One region of the Amycolatopsis sp. FU40 genome, then DNA from elsewhere that is predicted to be linked to it. Evidence: riboswitches for the same ligand, from Rfam matches in the RefSeq annotation. Region 1 holds a riboswitch; the other holds the start of a gene.
What was found. Region 1 has a riboswitch for cobalamin ahead of L3Q65_RS34260 (hypothetical protein). Riboswitches for the same ligand answer to the same signal wherever they lie in the genome.
Positions count from the first base shown of each region.

Region 2: it holds a riboswitch for cobalamin, as region 1 does, so the genes downstream of both, metE (5-methyltetrahydropteroyltriglutamate--homocysteine S-methyltransferase) here and L3Q65_RS34260 (hypothetical protein) in region 1, are expected to answer to the same signal.

Region 1 is NZ_CP091381.1:7,283,377-7,291,231, forward strand. Features, by position in the region: gene L3Q65_RS34240 (alpha/beta fold hydrolase) at 1-384, shown strand, start outside; gene L3Q65_RS34245 (ECF transporter S component) at 377-1,162, opposite strand; gene L3Q65_RS34250 (ABC transporter ATP-binding protein) at 1,159-2,757, opposite strand; gene L3Q65_RS34255 (CbiQ family ECF transporter T component) at 2,754-3,833, opposite strand; gene L3Q65_RS34260 (hypothetical protein) at 3,820-4,470, opposite strand; cobalamin riboswitch at 4,483-4,612, opposite strand; gene L3Q65_RS34265 (Gfo/Idh/MocA family protein) at 4,660-5,556, shown strand; gene L3Q65_RS34270 (GNAT family N-acetyltransferase) at 5,733-6,464, shown strand; gene arfB (alternative ribosome rescue aminoacyl-tRNA hydrolase ArfB) at 6,461-6,889, opposite strand; gene purM (phosphoribosylformylglycinamidine cyclo-ligase) at 6,923-7,855, opposite strand, start outside.
Region 2 is NZ_CP091381.1:659,348-667,202, reverse strand. Features, by position in the region: gene L3Q65_RS04325 (hypothetical protein) at 1-814, opposite strand, end outside; cobalamin riboswitch at 1,185-1,407, shown strand; gene metE (5-methyltetrahydropteroyltriglutamate--homocysteine S-methyltransferase) at 1,498-3,771, shown strand; gene L3Q65_RS04315 (cytochrome P450) at 4,029-5,432, shown strand; gene L3Q65_RS04310 (diguanylate cyclase domain-containing protein) at 5,697-7,532, shown strand; gene L3Q65_RS04305 (hypothetical protein) at 7,550-7,855, opposite strand, start outside.

The sequences.
Region 1 (7,855 bases):
ATCGGCGCGATGCGGTTCAACTGGCGATCTTCGTCGGCGGAGGCGTTGACGGCGGCGAAAGCGGCACTCTGCGCGGACGCTACCGACGGCGAGTTCTACGCCCTGCTCAACGCGATGGCTCCGGACGACATCATCGGCCGCAGCTCGACCGACTCGCGCGGCACGCCGGAGCGGTGGGGGCGCGTCCCGCGGTACTACGTCCGGCATCTCCAAGACCGTCTGGTGCCGCTCGCCCTGCAGGACCGGATGATCGCCGAGGCCGACGCGCGCACGCCCGGCACGCAGTTCGAGGTGCACGACATCGACACCTCGCACTTCCCGAACGCGGCCGCGATGGCCCAGTTCGTCGAGGTGCTGGACAAGGTCGGCCAGTCGGTCAGCTGAATGCCGCTCGTCGTGCGGCCCGGCGCAGCACCGTCAGGATCGCCGGGCCCAGCACGAGGATCGCGACCAGGTTCGTGAGCGCGCGGCCGGTGTCCCAGCCCAAAGTGGACGTCAGCACGGTGAAGACCAGGAACCGGTGCAGGTTCTCGCCGAGCGGGCCGCCCGGGACGAAGTCCAGCGCGGTGTGGCTCGCCAGGAACGGCCAGGTGAACAGGCTCATCGCGAGGCCGTAGAAGTAGGCGGCGACCACTCCGTAGAGCGCCAGCAGCGCGATCTCCCACCGGCCCTTCACCCGGCGCGGCAGCAGCCCGGCGCCAAGGCCGACCAGCGACGAGGCCAGCATCTGGAACGGCAGCCACGGCCCGACGCCGCCGGTGAGCAGCGCGGACGCGAACAGCGACGTCGAGCCGAGAACGAATCCGAAGCCCGGTCCGAAGACCCGTCCGGCCAGCACGAGCAGAAAGAAGACCAGCTCGATCCCGCCGGTGCCCGCGCCGAGCGGACGCAGCGCGGCGTTCACCGCGGACAGCACGCCGAGCAGCGCGAGCGCCTTCGCGTCGAGTCCGCCGCTGGACAGTTCGGCCAGCACGATCAGGATCAGCACCGGCAGCGTCACGAGGAAAACGAACGGCGCGTCGGTGACGTGCGCAGAGGTGCCGACGGTGCTGCGGGCCAGCAGCGGCCAGCAGAACATCGCCAGCCCGACCACGACGGCCGTCGTCAGCACCAGCGCTGTGCGGTGCCGGATGCGGACGGCTGGCCCCAGGAAATCGGTCACGCCAGCGCCTTCGCCACCGCGTCCACGGTCAGCCACGGCTCCGGCGCGAGGATCTTCGCCACCTGCGGCGCGAAGGCGGGCGAGGCCACGACGACGTCCGCGGTCGGGCCGTCGGCGACCACCTCGCCCTCCGCCAGGACCACGACGCGGTGCGCGGCGGAGGCGACGAACTCGACGTCGTGGGTGGCCAGCAGCACCGCGTGCCCGTCGGCGGCCAGGTCGGCGAGGATGGTCGCGAAGTGCCGTTTCGCCGGGTAGTCCAGACCGCGGGTCGGCTCGTCCAACAGCACGACCGGCGGGGCGGCGGCCAACTGCACGGCCAGGACCAAGGCGAGCCGCTGGCCTTCGGAGAGGTCGCGCGGGTTGGTGTCGTCTTTGATACCGGGCACGAGCCGGTCGAGCAGCTTCCGGGCAGTGCCCGCGGCGACACCGGATTCGACGTCGGCCTGGCGGCATTCCGCCCCGACCGAATCGAGATACAGCAGGTCAGACGGGGTTTGCGGGACCAGCCCGACGCGCGTGCGGGCGGCCCGCGACCGGAGCGTCTTCGGGTCCGCGCCGAGGACGTCGACTATGCCTTCGGAGCGGGGCCCGCTGCCCTGCAACGCCCACAGCAGCGAGGATTTGCCGGAGCCGTTCCGGCCCATCAGCGCGACGACCTCGCCGCGGTCGAGCCGCAGGTCAACGCCCCGCACCGCGTTCACGCCGCCGTACCGGACCCGCACGCCGCGCGCACTGAGGACCGCTTCGCCAGAGCTTTGCGCTGCTTGAGCGGGTCGTCGCTCGGCGAGGCGTTCTCGGAGCGGACGGGCGAGACGGCGGGCATCGCGGACCGAGAGCGGCAGCGGCGACCAGCCCGCGAGGCGGCCCAACTCCACGATCGGCGGGGCGACATCGGTCTCGGCGAAAACCTCCGAGGGCGGCCCGGAGACGACGGTGCCGTCGCCGGGCAGGTAGAGCAGGCGGTCCGCGTACTGCGCGACGCGTTCCATTCGGTGCTCGGCGACGACGACAGTCGTGCCCAGGTCGTGCACCAGGCGGGTGATCGCGGCCAGGACCTCCTCGGCCGCGGTCGGGTCGAGCGCCGACGTCGGTTCGTCCAGCACCAGCACGTTCGGGTGCGGCGTGAGCACCGCGCCGATCGCGACGCGTTGCTGCTGACCGCCGGAGAGCGTCCGAAGTGGACGGTCGCGAAGTTCGGCGATGCCCAGCAGGTCAAGGGTTTCCTCAACGCGCTTGCGCATCACGTCTGGCGCGACGGCGAGCTGCTCCATCGCGTACGCGAGTTCCTCCTCGACGGTGTCGGTGACGAATCCGGCCAGCGGATCCTGTCCGACCACCCCGACGACCGACGCCAGTTCGCGCGGCGGATGCGTCGCGGTGTCGAGGCCGCCGACCTTGACACGGCCGGCCAGCGTGCCGCCGGTGAAATGCGGGACCAGGCCGTTGATCGCACCGAGCAATGTCGACTTGCCGACACCGGTGCGTCCGGCGACGAGGCAGAGTTCGCCCTCTTCGATCGTGCCGTCGACGTCGCGGAGCACTGGCCGGTCCGCCCCGTCGTAAGTGACGCTGACGTGTGAAAACTCGATCATCGGGCGACCTCCGACACCAGCGCCGGACGCGGCGCGAACCAAGCGGGCAGCACACTGATCAGCACCGCGACGGCCGGCAACGGCGGCAGCTCCGGCCAGGTCAGCGGGCTGGCCGGGGTGGTGAGCGAAACCGGGTCGGCGAGCAGCACGAGCACCGCGGTCGCGACGCCGCACAGCACGACCAACGTCTCCGGCAGCCGCCACGGATCGGGCCGGTAGGTCGTGCGGCGGATCTGCCGTCCGCCCAGCACGAATCCGGCGACGGCCAGCACCAGACCGGCGATGAGCATCGGCACGCCGAGCCACGACGCGGACCCGTCGAGCACGCCGTAAACCCCAACCGCGACGCCGACCAAACCGGCCAGCACGCAGGTCGCGATCAGCATCCGGACGCGCGGCGAGAGGTAGCTGCGCCGTCCGTAGCCGCGGGAATCCATGGCCGCCGCGAGTTGCAGCGACCGGTCCATGGCGTCGGCGAGCACCGGCACGAAAATCCCCTTCACGAAGCGCAGGCCGCGCGTCTTCCCGGAGCGCAGCCGACGCGCGCGACGCACCCGCTGCACGCTCTCGACCAACTGCGGAGCCACGGACAGCGCGACGGTAACTGCCGTCCCTACCTCATACAGCGCCCCGGGTACGGCTTTGAGCAGGCGTTTCGGGTTCGCCAGCGCATTCGCGGCACCAACGCAGAGCACGATCGTCGCCAGCCGGAGCCCGTCATACAGCCCGCCGAGCAGTTCCTCGGCCGAAGTGGGGCCGAGCAGCTGAATGCCGGCCGCGACGCTCGGGAGCGGGATGGTCGGCAGCGTGAACAGGATGTGGCCGCCGTCCTCGCCGCCGATCAGGATCCGGAACAGTACGCGGGAGGCCAGGATCACCGCGGCGATCCAGGCGTACATCCGGAACGCCAGAGCCCACGGCGCGTCGCCGCGGCGGAGCACCACGACGAACCCGGCCACCGCGATCACCAAGGCGAGCAGAACTGGATTCGTGGTCCGGCTCGCGGCGACGGCGAGCGCGAGCGCCCACACCCACCACGCGCCGGGATGGAGCGCTCGCGGACTACTCCGCAGCACGCCTGCGGCGCACCGCGACGACCGTCCCAGCCACCACGAGCAGCACGACGACCACGATGCCGATCACCAGGCCCCACGGGAATCCACTGTCCGAAGTGGACTCCGGAGCCGCGGCGGGCGCGCTGGCCTTGCGCACCGGCTCGGTGCGCGGCGGCGGATACTCGGTGTAGGACTTGCCGATCGCGAACGACCAGCCCTCGAACGCCCCGGCGGGCGGCTTCCAGCTCTGCGCGCCGACCTGCGCCGACTCCCATTTGCCGCCGTTGGTGGCGGTCCAGAAGCTCCACGACGCCTTCTCCGGCGGCATCCCGGTGCAAGTCTGGTCGGCAGGCTTGTTCTCGATCTTGCACATCACGGCCAGGCCGTATTTGCCCGCGCCAGTGAGTTCGAACCCAGCGTTTTGCAGGGCGGTGACGCCGTTTTCCTGTTTGCCGGGCGCGCACCGGATGAGGGTTTCACCGCCAAGCCCCTGGAAGTCGACGATCACCGTGACGCCGTTGTCGTCCTGGCAGTAGCCGTCGGTGCCCTTGCCGGGCGTGGTGGCCGAGGCGGAAGAAGCACCGCCGAGGCCGGTAGCGACGAGAAGAGCGCAGCCGGCGAGGACTCGCCCCCAGTGCCGCGCGTGCACGAACCGCATGTCAGATGTACCTCGCATCGATCGGACCACGACGGGCGATCCGGCTCGCGGTCCCTCCGGGGCCGCTCACGGTTGCGGGCCAGCGCCGGATTCTCACCGGCTTCCCCCGTTCGTGGCGAAGAACTTGTCGACGTTAACGCACCGCAGGCCCCGCCGGTAGCGACCGCGGCCACACCTACACTTCCGGGCGTGGGACAGGACCAGCTGCGCGTCGGCCTCGTTGGAACCGGACCGTGGGCCACCACGGTGCACGCTCCCGGCCTCGCGGATCATCCAGGGACCGTGCTCAGTGCTGTGTGGAGCCGACGGCCGGAAGCCGCCACCGCGCTCGCGCAGGCCTACGACGCCGTCCCCACCAGCGACCTGGACGAGCTGTTCGAGCAGGTCGACGCACTCGCGTTCGCCGTGCCGCCGACTGTGCAGGCCGAGCTGGCGACCCGGGCCGCGGAGGCGGGCAAGCACCTGATCCTGGAGAAGCCGATCGCCCCCGACCTCGCCTCGGCGCAGCGTCTCGCCGACGCCGTGACGTCCGCTGGCGTCGCGTCGCTGGTGATGTTGACGCTGCGGTTCGCCCAGCAGACGCGCGACTGGCTGGACGGCGTCACCGCTGCTGGCGGCTGGCGCGGCGGCAGCGTGCAGTGGCTGTCCGGTGCCCTGCTCGCTGGCAAGTACGCGACCTCAGCCTGGCGGCAGGATCCGGCGGGCGGCGCGCTCGCCGACATCGGCCCGCACGCGTTCGACCTGCTCGACGCCGCCCTCGGCCCGATCACCGACGTCCTCGCCGCGCACCGCGGGCCCGAGGACCTGTGGCAACTGCTGCTTGAACACGAAGGCGGCATCACGAGCACTGCGACGCTCAGCCTGCGCCTGCCGGTGCAGCCGACGGTGGTCGAGTACTCGGTCTTCGGCGAACACGGCCTCCGCACCCTCGGCCGCACCGGCACGGCGAACGACGCGTACACCGCGCTGCTGGACGATTTCGCCGCGATGGTGTCGTGCGGAACGACCACGCATCCCTGCGACGTCCGCCGCGGCGTGCACCTGGCCCGGATCGTGGACCAGGCCCGCGCCGCGCTGAGCCGTTAATTCGGTTGCCCGGCCTGAGAGGATGAGCGGGAAGTTCGTTTCGGACGAAGGAATGCCTATGTGCTCCGCCACGGCCCACCCCGGCCGCTTGGCCTGAGCTGTTCGGCCTGCGCGCCCGGCGTGGGGTTGCCGATTTCGTGCTGCCCTTCCTTCTTCTCGAAAGGCTTCCACCAGAGATGTCCGCCCTTCAGGCATACGTCCGCGCGACCGCACCGATCGGCCGCGACACCGAGCGAATCGGCCCGTTCCTGGCGACTTTCGCCAAGGACAGCGCTCATCCGATGGAGAACTACGCCATCCCCGACGACGGCGCGAAGCCCTCGCCCGCCGAGATCGCTCTCCTGATTTCCGCTTACCGGCAACGAGATCTCCTGCCCCGGCTGGAGTTCTTCACCGACGCCGCCCCTGACGTCGAGGCAGCCCTCGTCGCCGCCGAGTTCACGTTGGAACGACGAGTGCCGGTGATGACCTGCGGCACCGAAGACCTCGTCGATTGTGATGCGCCAGAACACATTCAGCTGCGCGAACCGTCGTCCGACGACGAATTCCGCCGCCTGAGGTCCGTACAGAACGTCGCTTTCGGCGAGTCGCCCGATGTGTCGGACGCCGATGTCGAACGCAACCGCAACTACCTGACCGTTCTAGCCGAACACGGCGAAACCATTGTGGGCGGCGGAATCGCGTTGGACATCGTGTCCGGCGCGACGGAAATCGTCGGCATCGCCGTGGCCGCCGAACACCGCGGCCAAGGCATCGCGGCGGCGATCACCGCGCACCTCACGCGCCTCGCCCACGAACGCGGTGCGCGCACGGCGTTCCTCACGCCAGGCGATGTGGGGATCGGAACGGTGTATCGCCGTGCTGGGTACCGCGTTGCCGGCGAGTGCGTGCACCTGTCGCTGAGCTAGTCGTCGTACCGGCCGCCGCGGCCGCGCTTCACGTCGCTGCGGCGTTTCTTCGCTGCCAGACGGCGTTCCTTCGAGCCTCGCGAAGGCTTGGTGGGACGCCGTTTGGCCGGCGGCGGCGCGGAAGCCTTCGCCAATACCTCGGCGAGCCGCTCCCGTGCCGCGTCGCGGTTCATCAGCTGCGAGCGGTATTCGCTGGCCGCGATGGTCAACACCCCGCCGACCAGCCGGGCGCCGAGGCGAGCCGTGATGCGTTCCTTCAGCGCAGGCGGGATCACGGCGGAGCTCGCGACGTCGAACGACAGCTCGACGCGCGAGTCCGTCGTGTTCACGCCCTGTCCGCCCGGTCCCGAGGATCGGGAGAACCGCTCGCGCAGTTCGGCGCCCGGGATCACGAACCGGGCGCCGACGCGTACGTCCTCCGCCATGTCCTCAGTGTCTCAAGACGAGGCAAGCGGCTTTCAGAACCGCGGGTGGTCGCCGGACAGCACCGCGCGCGGGCCGTCCGGGTCTTCGGCGGGCTGGACGTCGCCGAGGATCCACGCGGGCACGTGCCGCGCGGTGAGCACCGCCAGCGCCCGGTCGACGTCCTCGGCGGACACGATCGCGACCATTCCGACGCCCATGTTGAACGTCTTCTCCAGCTCGGCGCGCTCGACCTTGCCGCGCTGCCCGATCAGCGCGAACACCGGGGCCGGCGTCCACGTGCCGCGTTCGAGCTTGGCGACGAGGCCGCGCGGCATCACGCGCGCGAGGTTGGCCTCGAGGCCGCCGCCGGTGATGTGCGCGAACGTGCGCACCTCGGTCTCGGCGACCAGCGCGAGGCAGTCCTTCGCGTAGATCTTGGTGGGCTCGAGCAGTTCCTCGCCGAGGGTGCGGCCGAACTCCTCGACGTGCCCGTCCAGCGGCATCCGCGCGATGTCCAGCAGCACGTGCCTGGCCAGCGAGTAGCCGTTGGAGTGCAGCCCGGACGAGCCCATCGCGATGACGACGTCGCCGGGACGGACCTTCTCCGGCGACAGCAGCGCGGACGCCTCGACCGCGCCGACGCCGGTGGCCGACAGGTCGTAGTCGTGCTCGCCCATCAGGCCGGGGTGCTCGGCCGTCTCGCCGCCGAGCAGCGCGCAGCCCGCCTGGACACAGCCCTCGGCGATGCCGCCGACCAGCGCCGCGATCTTCTCCGGCACGACCTTGCCGACCGCGATGTAGTCCTGGAGGAACAGCGGCTCGGCCCCGGTGACGACCAGATCGTCGACGACCATCGCGACCAGGTCGATGCCGACCGTGTCGTGCTTGTCGAGCGCCTGCGCGACCGCGATCTTGGTGCCGACGCCGTCGGTCGACGACGCGAGAATCGGCTCTTTCCACTTGTCGAGCTTGAGCGAGAAGAGCCC
Region 2 (7,855 bases), 3.3 Mb from region 1:
TCGCGGCAGCCAACCTCTTCGCCACACCCAGCAGGTCGGCGGAAGTAGGCGGCGTGACGTTGCTTTCGGCAGACATCTTCTCCGTCTTGTCTACGCAAGGCTTGCGCGTTGCACCCGTTATGTTTTGCCCGTTTGTGTACATAAGAAACAGATCTGGTCGATCGTTGACCAGTTCCGCTTGAGCGGGATGCCACTGGTTGCCGGTATCCTGGTATTGAAACTTTGAAGAGTTGGCAAACACTCGAGCACTCGGGACCGTTACCTCGAGTACATTGTCCGCTTGGCCGCCGAATGCCCCGTTGCCTTCGGAAATTCCGACAAGATTCCCATTCTGGCGAATCTCCCAATTGGGACTGCCGGGAACCCAGCGGAAGGTCACGTTCTCGCTGGCGAGCTCATGCGCGGACTTGATGTAGAACTCCCGGTACGGCACCCCTGGCCGCTGATCGGCCCAGCACCACAGAAATCCTTTCTCGCGCCCCGGGGAACTGTACAGTGTTCCCGCGGTCATTCCCGCTTCAACCCAGGTGTCCAGCTTCGGATTGTTGAGGTTGGTGAGAAGCCACTGCTCCCAGTTGGCGAACTCGGCATCTCGGTTGTCCACATGAAGACAACCAACCGTCAGATCCGAACCGACCCCGTTCATCCACAACGGCTGCTGCTTGGATCCGATGAATCCCACAGCGTAGCAGTGATCCGAAATCGTGCACGCTGGTTGACTGACCGCGCTTGCCTGACTGACGCTCGCCGCGAACGTCGAAGAAATAAGCACTAAAACCGCAGAAAATGATCGAGCAGGAGAAAGAATTCGCATCGCCCCTCCCTTGCGAAGTCACGAACTGAGTCTCCCGAATGTTGGCGCGTCACCAGCAACTCCACACCTTATCCTGGCTGTTGCACGCAAGAAACCGCCGACCGGGCGACAACCCAGTCAACGGATGTTCCCTGGTGTGCACAGCAATTTCGAGCAGAGACTGAAAAATAAGCAGAAAATATGGCCCGTCAGTGAGCAATGGCCAGGCGTTAACGGACGGTGCACCAAAAACATCAGCTGCACCATGCTTGACGCCAGACAGCACGGTGCAGCTCCTCCGTTCGTCTCGCAACGCTCCCTCCTGCTCCGGCAAGCAGCACGACGATCCCTCCCGAACCCTGGGACACCCGCATCCTGGCCCCGGACCCGGTAAGCTGACCCCGCCACTGGTTCGCCAGGACGCAGCCGCGTCCCGACGAGGCAACAGGGAACCCGGTGCGATTCCGGGACTGCCCCGCAGCGGTATGTGGGAACGAAAGCTGTCACCGCGAAACGCGGTAAAGCACTGGGCGCCAAGCCCGGGAAGCGACAGCCGGTAGGCACGAGCGATACGCCCACGAGTCCGAATACCTGCCAATGGCACGCACGCCGACGGCGTGCGTGAGTCCGGGCCTCGCGGGACAAGGCGCCGACCGAAGCACGGCGTTTCCGCGTGCCCGGGCTCTTCCGGCGAGCACGTGAGGATGCATGCTGTGAACACGATCGGCACCACGATTCTCGGCTACCCGCGAATCGGCCCGGCCCGCGAACTGAAGCGAGCGCTCGAGGCCTGCTGGGCGGGAAAGAGCACCGAGGAAGAACTACGAGCCACCGGACGGCAGCTGCGCGAGCAAACCTGGACGACCCTGCGGGACCAGGGCCTCGACTCGATCCCGTCCAGCACTTTCTCGCTCTACGACCAGGTGTTGGACACCGCCGCCCTCTTCGGCGCCCTGCCGGAACGCTTCACCCGGCTGGGCCTGTCGCCACTGGACACCTACTTCGCCGCAGCACGCGGGGTGCCGGACGCGCCCGCGCTCGAAATGACCAAATGGTTCGACACCAACTACCACTACCTCGTCCCGGAACTGGGCCCGGACTCCCGCTTCGCACTCACCGGCACCACACCGGTCGACGAGGTCCGCGAGGCAAAGGCGCTCGGCATCACCACCCGCCCCGTGCTCGTCGGCCCGGTCACCTTCCTGCTGCTGGCGAAGTCGGCCGAACCCGGCTTCACCCCGCTGGACCTGCTGGACGAACTGCTGCCCGCATATGCCGAGCTACTGGGCAAACTGGCCGACCAGGGCGTCGAATGGGTCCAGTTGGACGAACCGGCCTTCGCAGCCGACCGAACCACGCCGGAGTGCAACGCGCTCACCCGCGCTTACCACTGGCTGGCCAAGGAAAACCACCGCCCGAAGCTGCTGGCAGCCGGATACTTCGGCGGCCTCGGCCGGGCACTGGGCGTCCTGGCCCGCTCCCCCATCGAAGCGATAGCCGTCGATCTGGTGACCGATGAATCCTTTGTGGACAAAGTCGCCGAGGAAGGAGCGCTGCGAGACAAGGAAGTCCTAGCCGGGGTCGTCGACGGCCGGAATGTCTGGCGCACAGACCCAGGCGTCGCTCTGGCCCGCGCAGCCCGGCTGAGGGACACCGCAGCACACGTGAGCATCTCGACGTCATGCTCGCTCCTTCACGTCCCCTACGACGTGCGCGCGGAAACAGACCTCGACCCGCGGCTCAAGAACTGGCTGGCCTTCGCCCGGCAAAAGGTGGACGAGGTCGTGCTGCTCGGCCGAGCGCTCAGCGGAGAGAACGTCGACCTCGGCCCGGCACGAGCCGCAGTCGCCGACCGGGCCGGAGCCGCCGAACTCAACGACACCGACGTCCGAGCCCGCGTCGGAGCCCTCCAACCAGAAGACACCGTCCGCGCGCCGTATGCAGAACGCGCTGCAGCACAACAGAAAGCGCTGAACCTTCCGCCGCTGCCGACCACCACGATCGGCTCCTTCCCGCAAACCAGCGAGGTACGCCGAGCCCGAGCCGCACATCGCGCGGGCAAACTCGACGACACCGCCTACCGCACCGCGATGCGCACCGAAATCGACCGCGTCGTACGGCTGCAGGAAGACCTGGGCTTAGACGTCCTCGTGCACGGCGAACCCGAGCGCAACGACATGGTCCAGTACTTCGCCGAACAGCTCACCGGCTTCGCGGCGACCGCCCTCGGCTGGGTCCAGTCGTACGGATCCCGTTGCGTCCGCCCGCCAATCCTCTTCGGCGACGTCTCCCGGCCGCGACCGATGACCGTCGAATGGGCGCAGTACGCGCAAAGCCGCACCGACCGCCCGGTGAAGGGCATGCTGACCGGCCCGGTCACGATCCTGGCGTGGTCGTTCGTCCGCGACGACCAGCCGCTGGCCGACACCGCACGCCAGGTCGCGCTGGCGGTCCGGGACGAGGTCGCGGACCTGGAAGCCGCCGGGATCCGGATCGTGCAGGTCGATGAACCGGCATTACGGGAACTGCTGCCGCTGCACGCGGCGGACCGCGAGGCGTACTTCGGCTGGGCAGTCCCCGCGTTCCGGCTGGCCACCTCGGGCGCCGCGGAAACCACCCAGATCCACACGCACATGTGCTACTCGGAATTCGGCGACGTGCTGCCCGCGATCGACGCCCTCGACGCGGACGTCACCAGCATCGAGGCCGCCCGCTCGAAGACGGAAGTGCTCGCCGATCTGAACGAAGCGGGCTTCGGCCGCGGCGTCGGTCCAGGCGTGTACGACATCCACTCGCCACGCGTGCCGGACCAGGACGAGATGGCCGACCTGGTGCGCACGGCGCTCGGCGCGGTTCCGGCGGAACGGCTGTGGATCAACCCGGACTGCGGCCTCAAGACCCGCGGTTACGCCGAGGTCGAACCGGCGCTGCGGCACCTGGTCGACGCGGCCCGGGAACTGCGCGCCGAACCTCGCTGACCCACCCCGGCGCCGGGCGGCCGGCCGCGCCGCCCGGCACCGGTCCGAGGATCACCCGAACGGCAGGCCCGCAAGGTATTGTCATCGCGTCAATAACAGGGGACCGTGGACGCGACCGATACCCTTGCCGGGAGGTGGTCGCCATGGCGGACGTGACCGGAAAGACGGGACTCCCGACGGCAGGCGGCGCGCTCGGCAGGGTCGCCCACGCCGGGAGCGACGGCGTCACGCGGCTGTCGGAGAACCTGCGCGGCCGGATGCCGCCGCTGACCATGATCCCGTTGCCGCGCAAGGTGGACGACCGATGGCTCGGCGCGCGCTGGCCGGTCCGCGAGCTCGCGCCTCCCCCGGCGGGCAGCGGCCTGAAACCGGTGCTCGGCGACGACGGGCCGCCGCTGATCGGCCACACGCTCGACGGGATGCGGTTCGGCCTCGACTTCAGCCTGCACCGCTTCGAGCAGTTCGGCCCGGTGTCGTGGATGGGCGTGTTCGGCCAGCGGATCGTGACGCTGTCCGGAGCCGAAGCCACCCAGGCCGCGCTCGTGAACAAGGACAAGGCGTTTTCCCAGGAGGGCTGGAAGTTCTTCATCGAGCGGTTCTTCGAGCGCGGGCTCATGCTGCTCGATTTCGGCGAGCACCACCTGCACCGGCGGATCATGCAGGAGGCGTTCACCCGCGACCGGCTCCGCGGCTACGTCGCGCAGATGGGTCCGGCGCTGCGCGAAGGCGTCGCCGCGCTGCCGTCCGGCCGCCCCCAGCTGTATTGGGCGTTCAAGCAGCTGACGCTGGACGTCGCGACGCAGGTTTTCATGGGCATGCGCTCCGCCTCCGACGCCGAGCGCATCAACCGCGCGTTTGTGGCCGCTGTGCGCGCCGGTACCGCCGTGGTGCGATATCCGGTGCCCGGCGGTCGCTGGGCCGCGGGTTTGCGCGGCAGGCGGACGCTGGAGCGCTATTTCGGCGAGAACCTGGCGGCCAAGCGCGACGCGGACGGCGACGACCTGTTCTCCGCGCTCTGCCACGCGGTCTCCGAGGACGGCGACCGGTTCAGCGACGCCGACATCGTCAACCACATGATCTTCCTGATGATGGCCGCGCACGACACGACCACCATCACCGCCAGCGCGATGGCCTACTACCTCGCCAAACACCCGGAATGGCAGGAGCGCGCCCGCGAGGAGTCGCTGCGGCTCGGCGACGATCTGCCGGACCTCGACGCGCTGGAAAGCCTCGAAACGCTGGATCTGGTGATGAAGGAGGCGCTGCGGCTGCGCGCGCCGGTGCCGTCGCTGGCCCGAAAGACCACAAAGGACACTGCCGTCCTCGGCCATTACCTGCCGGAAGGCACGATGGTCGCGGTTTCGCCGACGCTGAACCACTACTCCCCCGAGCACTGGACCGATCCGCTGCGCTTCGACCCCGAGCGGTTCGGGCCGGACCGCCGCGAGGACAAGTCGCACCGGTTCGCGTGGATGCCGTTCGGCGGCGGCGCGCACAAGTGCATCGGGTTGCAGTTCGGCGGCCTTGAGGTGAAAGCGCTCATGCACGAGCTGCTGCGGGCGCACCGCTGGTCGGTGCCCGAGGACTACGTCGCCAAGTGGGACTACGTCTCGCTTCCGGTGCCCGCCGACGGACTGCCCGCCCGGTTGGCCTATCGTTGACGGCCGCCGAGCGGGACAGAAAGGTCGACAGCTGGAGACAAAACCGCAGTACAGGCCACCTTCGTGTACTCAAGGTGACTTGATGTCACCAGTTGTGTAGTGCCCATCACTCGTTCAGCCGGTAGACACCCTGTTTGGTCCGTGATGCCGTGGCATCACTTATGGCCAACTCGTACCCAGTGTGGGTCTTCGGATCCTCCGCACCGGGCCTGAGCTGGTCTTTGTCCGCGTGTGAAGAGGTGGAGTGTGCCGGAGCCTGGTGCCATGCCAGGGTTGGTCGACGTCGCGCGCAAGTACGCGGCGGCGCTGACTGACACCAACGGAGTAACGCTCCCTCCCGCCGAGGTGGAGCGGTTCCTGCTCGACTTCGCCGGCGAGGTCGCCGCGCGTCCCGAGGACGCGGGTGCCACGCGCCGGTTCACCGCGCTCTTCTCCTCCGCGCCGCTCGGCATCGCGCTCACCGACGCGGCCGGGAACGTCGTCGAGGCGAACGGCGCGCTGGCTCGGCTGCTCGGCACCTCCACGACAGCGTTGCGGGACAGGCACATCGCGGATCTCGCCGCCGGCCCGCAGGACGCCGAACGGCTGCGCACCGCGCTCGACGGCCTGCCCCTCACCGCCGACGCCCGCCGGACTGTCCAAAGTGTGCAGCTCGGCCACAGCCGCGACGGCGAACTGACCACGAACGTCACGCTCGCGTCGCTGCCCGGCGACCGGCCGGGCACGTACTTCCCGGTGTTCATGGCCGCCGATGACGACGACCTGCACCTGCTCGGCGAACGGCTGCGCCACCAGAACCTGCACGATCCGCTGACCGGACTGCCGAACAGCGCCGCGTTCAACGCCCAGCTCGAACTCGCCCTCGGCTCGGGCGGTTCCGACGAGATCGCCTTGCTGTACCTGGACATCGACGGGTTCAAGGTGATCAACGACGGACTCGGCGCCGGCATGGGCGACCAGGTGCTGAAGGCGATCTCGAGGAAGCTGAAGTCGGTGTTCGACGGCCAGCACGAGGACTACGTCGCGCGGCTGTCCGGCGACGGTTTCGCGGTGTTGCTGCGCGGCCCGGAGCTGACCGCGCAGAAGACGGTCGTGCTGGCCGACCGGGTGCTGGAGGAGCTCAGCGAGCCGGTGTACGTCGACGGGCACGGCATCGGCGTGAGCGCGAGCATCGGGATCGTCGTGCGCCCGGCGAACGACGGCAGCCACAGCGATCTGCTGCGCGCGGCCGAACTGGCGCTGCACCGCGCCAAGGAGGCGGGCAAGGCGCAGTGGATGCTGTTCGACCCGCAGCTCGACGCACGGGACCGCAACCGCTACCAGCTCGGCGCGGTGATCGCCGGTGCGCTGGAGAACGGCGAGTTCTCGCTGATCTACCAGCCGACGGTCAAGCTCGCGAAGCCGGACGAGATCGCCGCGGTGAACGCCGGGCTGCTCTGGAGCCACCCCGAACGCGGCGAACTCGGGCCCGAGGAGTTCTACCCGCTCGCGCAGACCACCGGAATGACCGTGCCGCTCGGCAAATGGCTGCTGCAGGAATCGCTGGGCGCGACCGCGCGCTGGCGCGAACAGTACGGCCCCGCCGCGCCGGACGTCTGCATCCGCCTGCCGAAGCGGCTCGCCATCGACCCGGATCTGGTGCTGCTGGTCAAGAATCAGCTAGACCGGCACCGCCTGCCCGCGCGAGCGCTGCGGCTGTGCACCGACCGCGCGTCGATGTTCGACGGCGAAGGCGAACTGCTGGACTCGTTCAGCGTGCTCGCCGACCTGGGCGCACAACTCGTGCTCACCATCTCCGGCTCGTCCGACCTGGAACTCATCCCGCGCTACCAGCTCCCGGTCAAACACGTCATCCTGAGCGGCCCGGTCGTCGACGCACTGGCGGACCCCGACCCGTCCGAGACCGACGTGCGGCACCTGTCGCAGCTGGTCACGCGAGCGAAGGAGCTGGGGCTGCGCATCGGCGCGGAGGGCGTTCGGGACGCTGGCCACGCGGAACGGCTGCGGGAACAGGGCGTACTGGCGGCGCGGGGTTCGTTCGTGGCAGAGTCCGCGACGGGCGACGAGGTCGACGAAATGATCGCCCGGCACGCCGGCTGACCCTGGCTTTCGTGCGCCTATGCCGCCTGCCGGTTCGCCTCGCAGCGCTTGAACAGGTAGTAGCCCACCACTTCGCCTTTGACCGCAACGTTCTGTCCGGACGACATGAACTTGTCACGGCTCTCCTGGCCCTGCTCGACGAAGACGAACGAACCGTTGACCAGGTCCCAGCCTTCGCGGCACACGGAGTTGAGCACGTCGACAGGGTCGCTCGTCCGCTGTGTCGTCGTGCCGCCGACCATCGCGACGATGACGGCCTTCTGGTTCATTACGTCGATGGAGAACTGGAAGACGTGGTCGCCCTTCCTGAATGCCGCCCGGGC